2 regions of the Paenibacillus sp. J22P169 genome follow, and region 2 is predicted to be linked to the other one. Evidence: riboswitches for the same ligand, from Rfam matches in the RefSeq annotation. Region 2 holds a riboswitch; the other holds the start of a gene.
The links. A riboswitch is a leader RNA that binds a small molecule or an ion and turns the genes downstream of it on or off. The one in region 2 is predicted to bind S-adenosylmethionine.

Region 1: another riboswitch for S-adenosylmethionine. It lies ahead of metA (homoserine O-acetyltransferase MetA); the one in region 2 lies ahead of AC58QG_RS02900 (hypothetical protein).

What each region holds. Positions count from the first base shown of each region.
Region 1 is NZ_JCAUAO010000007.1:103,175-107,392, reverse strand. Features, by position in the region: gene AC58QG_RS26425 (trans-sulfuration enzyme family protein) at 1-237, opposite strand, end outside; gene AC58QG_RS26420 (aminotransferase class I/II-fold pyridoxal phosphate-dependent enzyme) at 234-1,403, opposite strand; gene metA (homoserine O-acetyltransferase MetA) at 1,440-2,384, opposite strand; SAM riboswitch class I at 2,497-2,625, opposite strand; gene AC58QG_RS26410 (hypothetical protein) at 2,869-3,096, shown strand; gene corA (magnesium/cobalt transporter CorA) at 3,402-4,218, shown strand, end outside.
Region 2 is NZ_JCAUAO010000001.1:577,040-581,257, forward strand. Features, by position in the region: gene spoIIP (stage II sporulation protein P) at 60-965, opposite strand; gene AC58QG_RS02890 (RNA polymerase sigma factor) at 955-1,530, opposite strand; gene AC58QG_RS02895 (winged helix-turn-helix domain-containing protein) at 1,760-2,053, opposite strand; gene AC58QG_RS02900 (hypothetical protein) at 2,183-2,695, opposite strand; SAM riboswitch class I at 2,801-2,930, opposite strand; gene AC58QG_RS02905 (hypothetical protein) at 3,129-3,389, opposite strand; gene AC58QG_RS02910 (alpha/beta fold hydrolase) at 3,672-4,218, shown strand, end outside.

The DNA.
Region 1 (4,218 bases), on a different contig from region 2:
CCCGCCTTCTAGCAAAGCAATGTAATCTTCCAACGCCTGACGCGTCGGGTTCCCAGATCGCGTGTAGTCGTACTCTTGGTTCGCTTCCAAATCAGCCTGATGAAAGGTTGACGCCTGGTACAAGGGCACGCTCGATGCCCCTGTCGCTTCATCAATTTCAGCACCGAAATGAATCAATCTTGTGGCAAATTTACCTTGTGCTTTGCGCTTTTCTTTGTCTGATGATGAATGGCTCATGATTGCGAAGCTCCTTCCAGTTCGGCTTGCGCGGACTCAAGGGCATTCGACAAATCTGCAATCAAATCATCGATATGCTCAATCCCTACTGAGAAGCGAAGCAGACGGTCATCGACACCAATTTGCTGTCTAATTTCAAGCGGAATATCCGCGTGTGTTTGTACCGCTGGGTAAGTCATCAAGGATTCAACTCCGCCTAAACTTTCAGCAAAAGCAATCAGCTTGATATGACGAAGAATCGGTTCTACCAATCTTGCATCTTTAACCTTGAAGGAAAAAATTCCTGTATTTCCACTAGATTGCTTATTTTGAATCGCATAACCTGGATGAGACTCTAGCGCAGGGTAGTAAACATCTGAAATCAGACGGTGCTCTAGCAAGAAGTTCGCGATTGCTGTTGCATTCTGCTCATGACGTTCCATGCGAAGCGCAAGGGTTTTCATCCCTCTCATGAGGAGCCAGCTGTCTTGTGGTCCAAGCACAGCGCCAATGGAGTTATGAAGAATAGCCATTTGCTCAGAAAGCTCTTTCCCTTTTGTAACAATCAGACCCGCTAGCACGTCATTATGTCCACCCAAATATTTCGTCGCACTATGGATAACGATATCAGCACCTAGCTCAATTGGGCGTTGTAGATACGGCGTAAGCAACGTGTTATCAACGATCGAAACGATGCCCTTTTTACGGGCCCATGTACATACAAGCTCAAGATCTGTAATCATCATCAATGGGTTCGTTGGCGTTTCAATAACGAGACCCTTCGTATTAGACTGATACGCACCTTCTAGTGCATCCAAATCATTCGTATCTACATAGGTAGCAGTCACACCAAAACGGGACATGATTCTTTCTAATAAACGATACGTACCCCCATATAAATCCAAGGAAACAATCAAATGATCCCCTTGGCTGAAATATGCGAAAATCGTTTGCAATGCCGCCATGCCTGAAGAGCAAGCAAATCCTGCATCTCCGGATTCAAGCCCGGCAATGGCATCCTCTAACACTTTACGGGTCGGGCTCTTCGTACGTGCATAATCAAATCCTGTGCTCTGTCCAAGCTTAGGATGGCGAAACGCAGTTGCTTGATACACTGGAAAACTAACAGCACCTGTAACAGGTTCTTCAATTGAGCCAATTTGAGCGAGACGACTTTCGATTTTCAACAAGGGAATTTCCTCCTCAGGGGTATGGGTTCGAGTTTACAATTGCGAGCTTGCCAAGCTTTCATTAATGTTTACCGTCAACTCAAAAGGTGTTTCTTGATATACATAATAGTTCAGCCAGTTCGAGAACAGCAAATTCGCATGTGCTCTCCAAGTGTTGTAAGGCTGTCTACTTGGATCGTTGTTCGGGTAATAATTGTTCGGAATTTCGATTGGCAGCCCTTTGGCTACATCACGGTCATACTCCCATTTCAAGGAGCACGCATCATATTCCGAATGTCCTGTTACGAAAATATGCTTACCGTCGCGCGTTGCAACGATATAAACCCCTGAATCTTCGGATTCAGATAAAACTTCCAAATCCGGACATCGTTCAATATCTTCTCGGATAATGTCCGTATGGCGTGATTGTGGAACATTGAACACTTCGTCGAAACCGCGCAGCAGCTTCGTGTTCGGAACACTCACCGTATGCGGGAATACACCGAAAGTCTTCTTATCCAGCGCATATTTTCGTACACCGAAATGATGGTATAAGCCTGCTTGAGCAGCCCAACAAATGTGCAGTGTTGAGGTGACGTTACGCTTGCTCCATTCGAGGATCTGCGTTAGCTCCTCCCAGTAATTCACATCTTCGAAGTCCATTTGTTCTACGGGCGCACCAGTAATAATCATACCATCAAGCTTATCGTCTTTGATATCATCGAAGGTTTTGTAAAACATATCTAAATGTTCGAGAGATGTATTTTTGGAAGTGTGAGTTTTAGGATGTAATAGCACGAACTCCACTTGCAGTGGCGTGTTTCCGATCAAGCGCAACAACTGCGTCTCCGTCGTTTCTTTGGTCGGCATTAAGTTGAGCAGGGCAATGCGAAGTGGACGTATATCCTGGTGATACGCGACAGATTCGTCCATGGTGAAGATGTTCTCTTGGTTTAAAATTTCTTTGGCAGGCAGGTTGTCAGGAATCTTGATCGGCATCCTGTTCACTCCTCTTCTTTAATTTAGGTTAGGTACAAATATCTATTAAAATGCAAAAATGACCTTCTCTGGAATCAGAGAAAGGCCATGAAAAATCAAAGTCAATGTCCTTCTCTTATCTCCCAGATTCACTGTAAACAGCGTTTCCGCAAGAATTAGCACCGTGCTCCCCTTTGCTTGCAAAGGTTTGTCGGTTGCCGGGTGTCATAGGGCTAGTCCCTCCACCTACTCTTGATAAGAAAACGTAACGTATGCGATTAGCATTATCATACTATAAATTTAACGAAAGTCAAGATGGTTGGGCTAGTACGTTTGCCAAGACTAGTTAGAAATTTTGTAAAAGTAGCCAATCAATCCTTTGTATGATACAATTTGTATCAATTAAGACTGTTTAAGTTTTGCTGCTTAAGGTTATTAATAAGGACTAGCTTTTCACAGCAGATGTTTCTAAACGAAAAAGATTTTATAAGAAATGAGGGCTATTATGTCAACCCAAACATCGGATAATTTCTCTGCATTCGCTTCCTTACATCGCTATTTTGCCTTAATCGAAACCGACAAACCTACATTAGAGCAAGCCGAAATTGCTGTCTCACAGCTTCACCTCGTCTACGGGGCTGAAAGCGAAGATGATCTACTACAGCGCGGCGGACCCGAGATCATTCAAATGTACACAGACACCAAAAATAAAATTTTAAATGCCGCCAAGTAAGTTTTGGCGGTTTATTTTTTTGGAACAGACCTAGCCTTGCAACCATACCTTATCTAAACGGCAATTCCCCATGTTTCATGTAACTTTTTGGCTTGAAACGCGGTATATGAACGGGTATACTAGACAAGTATTCGACACGGACGGAAAAGGAGGGCATACGCTTGGACGGAGAACCGAGGAGTAGTACCTGCAAGGTCATCAGTAAACAATTTCTAAATGTAGGAATGAAGTCGGTTATTCCATCATCCAGAGCATTGCTCTTCTAGATGAACTAACCGGCTGATTCCATTCAAAGGGGTGGGCAGATGAAAACACGGTTGGTTCAAAATGGTATTTTTACGTTAGTTGAAGATGTGACCGCTGCGCTTACACCTCCAAGTCAAGGCTTCTATTGGATTGATGCGGGGATCGAGGATCTGGAATTACTTCAGCCTCTGTTCCATTTGCACGATTTGGCTGTAGAAGACTGTCTAAGTGAGGAAGAACAGCGTCCTAAAATAGAATTTTATGATTCTCATTATTTCATTGTTATTAACAGCATTAGGTTCGATGATGAAGAAATTTTCCTCCGCGCACTTAATTTATTCCTAAGCAAGCACGTGATCATAACCGTAACACGACAAAAAATTAATGAACTGCGCGCACTCAAGCCCTTCCTTTGGGAGGAAGAAGTGAACAGCGCTGATCGTTTCTTATATCATTTGGTCGATCTTGTTGTCGATAACTATGTGGCAGTCGGTGACCGAATTGAAGCGAAGATTGAGAAGCTGGAAGAAGACATTCTCATGGCGACGAAGAAGTCGCATTTGAATGAGATTATTGGTCTTCGATCCGAGATTCTATGGCTGAAAAAGATGCTCGTGCCTCAACGTGACGTCATCGGGACACTAGGTAAAAAAGAATTAAGACTCATCGATCATCAGCTCCAAAAGTATTTCGGCGACATCTATGAGAATGCCGTCAAAATCGTCGATACGTTCGATACACTCCGCGATCTCATGGGGAACTTACGAGAAGCTTATCAATCCAGCTTGGCGAACCGCGCGAATGATATCATGCGTGTGTTTACCGCGTTGACGACGATCTTCATGCCCTTGACCTTCATTACCGGTGTGTTCGGGA
Region 2 (4,218 bases):
GGCTGCCACGTGGCAGCCCTTCAAATGTTATTAACTATCTTTTTCTCGTTACTTTAATCTTATTTCATTTCATTGTATAAATCTGCAAGTACTTTTGCTAAAAAGTCCACAGCTCTATATTCCTCCTCAAGACTATTTTCTGGACCTCCAATCTCCATAAACACTGAGTTTGGAGATAAGTCTTGGTTATATGAAAAACTTCCATCTGGTGCTTCTTTTGTTAGAACACCTTTTGACAATCCAGGATATAAATTTTCTAGTTTATTATTAATTTTATTGGCGAATTCCAAGTTTTTATAATAATTCGGGTGAGATTTCGCAATTACAAACTGAATGCGGGCTATTTCTTTATTATTCATATTAACTGTTGTTTTTTCGCGTTTTAGTGAATCTCTATGAATGTCAAATACCATACGTATTTCATTGTTAGTTTTTAAAGTGTTAAGTAATACTTGTCTTGAATATTTGTAAGAGTCTGCATAACTGAAATTTGTTGTTGTCGTGTAGTCTGTTTGGTCCTGAAGCGTATCTATACCAAATTCATTAAGTTTGGTCGAAAGGTATTTTCCAACAAGGGTTATATTTACATCTTTGGAGTTAGCTTTTTCCAAATCCTTTTCATTGGGTATTTCTGGTAAAAAAGATTCTTGATTATGACTATGGAGGATATAGATGAGTGGCTTGTTTTTAAATGCGGTGACATCGTCTCCCTTGAAGAGAGATAGTCCACCACTCACAGTTTTACTAATTACTTGTTGACCATTATAAAAACTAACCCAAACAATAAGGAAAAGCGTTATGATAGCAGAACAAACAAAAGAAAACGTCCTTACAGTACTTCTCCTTTCGGTCATCTCTTTCGCTCTCTGAATTAATTCAATTTCAGTTTTATTTATGAAATCAGGACTAGCATTAACATTAGGAGAACTTTTAAGTGCTTCAATAATGGTTTCTTCATTTATCAAATCCGTTGCCCCCCAACACTGAAAATATTTTATTTTTAAGCGTATTCAAAGCACGATGATAATCTACTTTTACCTTAGATTCACTGCAATCTAATATTTCAGCGGTCTCCTTTATTGACATTTCATTGATGGCTCTAAGTATGATTACTGCTTTATGGTTCTGTTTCAATTTAGACAATTCGTTATGTATGATTTCCAAGGTCTCCTTTTTTTCAACTACTACATGCGGTAAATCTTCTTTTGTAATTAGTTTCTTAAAAAAATCATCTGTGAACAACACGAAGAACTTTTTTCTCCGATAGTGGTCTATTGCAACATGCTTAGCAATTGATAAAACCCAAGTTTTGAAATTAGAGCGTCGGTCGTATCGTGTAATTGATTTTAGAACCCGAATAAATACTTCTTGTGTTAAGTCTTCTGCATCGTTCTTATTTCCAGTGAAACAGGCAAGAAATTTGTATACATCTTTATGATATTGTCGATATATATGCGAGATTGTAATTTGCAAATTTTCCTGTCCAATAACATTGGGAATCGTGTATTCAAATTTTTTTTCTTCAAACAATTCATCCCCTCCTTATCCTTCTTTTGAATTTAACTTCAATTATTTAGTCGTTCGAGTGAAGCAATAGGTTACAATAAAATGTAATTTTATAATCGTTATCAATTGTAATAAATCTTATTTACAGATGAATTCCTTTTACCTGAATAATACAAATAGGAGCAGTCGCAACAGCAAATGCTCCTTTCGTTAAACTATACTTCTCCTGTGCTAATTTAACTAAAGTTATCCGTTAGTTGAATGTCTGACTCATTAAGAACTGACTTCCTCTATCAGTAATGAATAAATTTTTCTCTCCATCATACTGAATATATTCATTTCTTAATAGGAAAGTTCTTGCATTAATCATTCGATTTCTATATGCATATTGTCTTCCGCACTTAACCAATTCTTTCGTATCTTCCTCCGATAGAACAAACAAAATAACTAAATTATTTATTATTGCATCTGTAGTGTAGAGTCCTCGATCATTTAGTAATTGAAGGAACGGAATTACGAAGTCCCTATACGAGGGGATGCCAGACATTTTAGTTCCTCATTTCAATAAAATTCATACGTCAGTTTCCTGGTGTAGCTTGAATCGGAAAATATTTACTTAGCAAAACTGCCCATTAGTTTAAAGGCATCATTAATGTACTCGTCAAGAAACGCGTTATTAAAAAGAGACATATTCTTGCGCATGATTAAATAAGTATGCTCGATCCCAATCTCCTGACTCTTTGTCATTTAAGCCCAGGTTGATTTTATCGACTATATCCATTAATGCCGATTCAATTAATTCCACTCTAACAGGACCCCATGCGTCTTGTTTTAATCGAGGGTAGCTGATGCTTTCAACCAAGGTCAGACCTTTTATTCGCTGGAAAAGTGTTGCCCACTTCGTCAAATCTCCTGTTAGGCTTTTAGTTGAAATCTCAAATTTCCTGAAACCAACTAATCCAATATTTGTGGAAATCGCAATTAACCCGCAAATATCTGTCTCTTCTCGAAGCTGCAACTTTTCTCTAAACTCATGATCAAATCGAAAACATTCTATTCGGGTAATCCTGCAGTTCTGTAAATTAGCCGAACCTTTCAAATCATGCAAAGCAACATGAAGGGAATGAATATTCGGGTTATACTCAACTTTCTGTTCGATCGTATTATTGTTAAGAATCATAATCTGCATATTGTCCTGTTCCTCCTATTTCAATGTTCATTCCGTACATGAAAGCAAAAAATGACCTTCTCTATAATAAGAGAAAGGTCATTAGCATTCGAAGTCATATCCTCACTCTTATCTCCCAGATTCGCTTTGCAAAGCGTTTCCGCAAGAATTAGCACCGTGCATTCCTTTGTTTAACAAAGGTTTGTCGGTTGCCGGGTTTCATCGGGCTAGTCCCTCCACCTGCTCTTGATAAGAAAGTTCCATATATTCAATTATTTCAATAATACTATAAAGGCCTTTGATGTCAAGAAATTTAAGCATTATCATTAATTGCACTATTCTGCCCGTTAATTTAACGGACAACGGCAGCCGATCGTATACCGGCTGCCGTTGTGTTGTGCTTGAACTATAGTCCATCGTTAGTTCAGCGAAAATCCTAATCGTTTGCAAATTGTCAGAGCCCTGGTCGCTTGAATTCGATACGTGCGCGTTCAACACAGCGATCCTTCCCGTGCATTGTTGATGACAGCCTCAATTTTGCTGCGATGCCAGACGATGCCTTCATTCTTGAGTAAACGATCGACGTCCCGCTGAGAAAAATGCGCAATCCTTTCGAAATCGAAATGATGGACTGCTGCGCTCGGAAGTTCTCTACGAGGATCGTACGCCAGCTTAGTCCGGATTGAAAACCTTCAAGACTCAATTTTTCGAACAAGTGATGATCATGATTAACGGGAAAACCCCATTCCATATCATGACCAATCGATGAATCTGATTCGCGAAAAAGGATATGTTGCAATTAGGCAATTAGGTGTGACAAAAGCAAGCATTTTACGATATCCGTATTTTTTGATAAAAGACAGAACATCATATTTAAATACATTAACTAGAAGGATGGGAACAACACAATGAACACTAACTTTACAGAGCATCGCATCGATCGTGGACAAAGCAGCATCTATGCACGAGATTATGCAGGTAAAGGCGGAAAAATCTTATGAACCTAGACACCACAAAGGCGGCAGGAGCCGCAAAATTGGACCTAGCACCGTCGCCAAAGATGGAGATTGACGAGTTGCAGGTCAATTCGGATATCAAGCTTCGTCATTTTGTCTATCGTCCTGTCCATCCAAAGGCTACGGTGTTGTTCCTACACGGCTTCCCAGAGTCGATGTATTCATGGAAGCCGATTGCCGAATCTCTGTCCAGCGATTATGAGGTTCATGCGTTTGACTGGCCCGGTTACGGACAATCCTCACGTCCGAGCGCCGATCGCTTTTCCTACGCACCGAAAGACTATGCCCAGGTGCTGGAACAATATATCCGCGCTTCCGGTATCGACAGCTCGAAGCTGGTGATTTACGCGACCGATATTGGGGCTTTGCCGGTGTTGCTGGCCGCCCTGGAACAGCCACATATCGCGAGGAAGATCATCGTCGGAGATTTTGCGCCGTTCAACCGGCCGCAGTACATGTGGGAAAACCTGGCGGCCCTGAAATCTAAGCCCTCGTCCGATGTCGTGCGTGCTGCGATGAACCAGACCC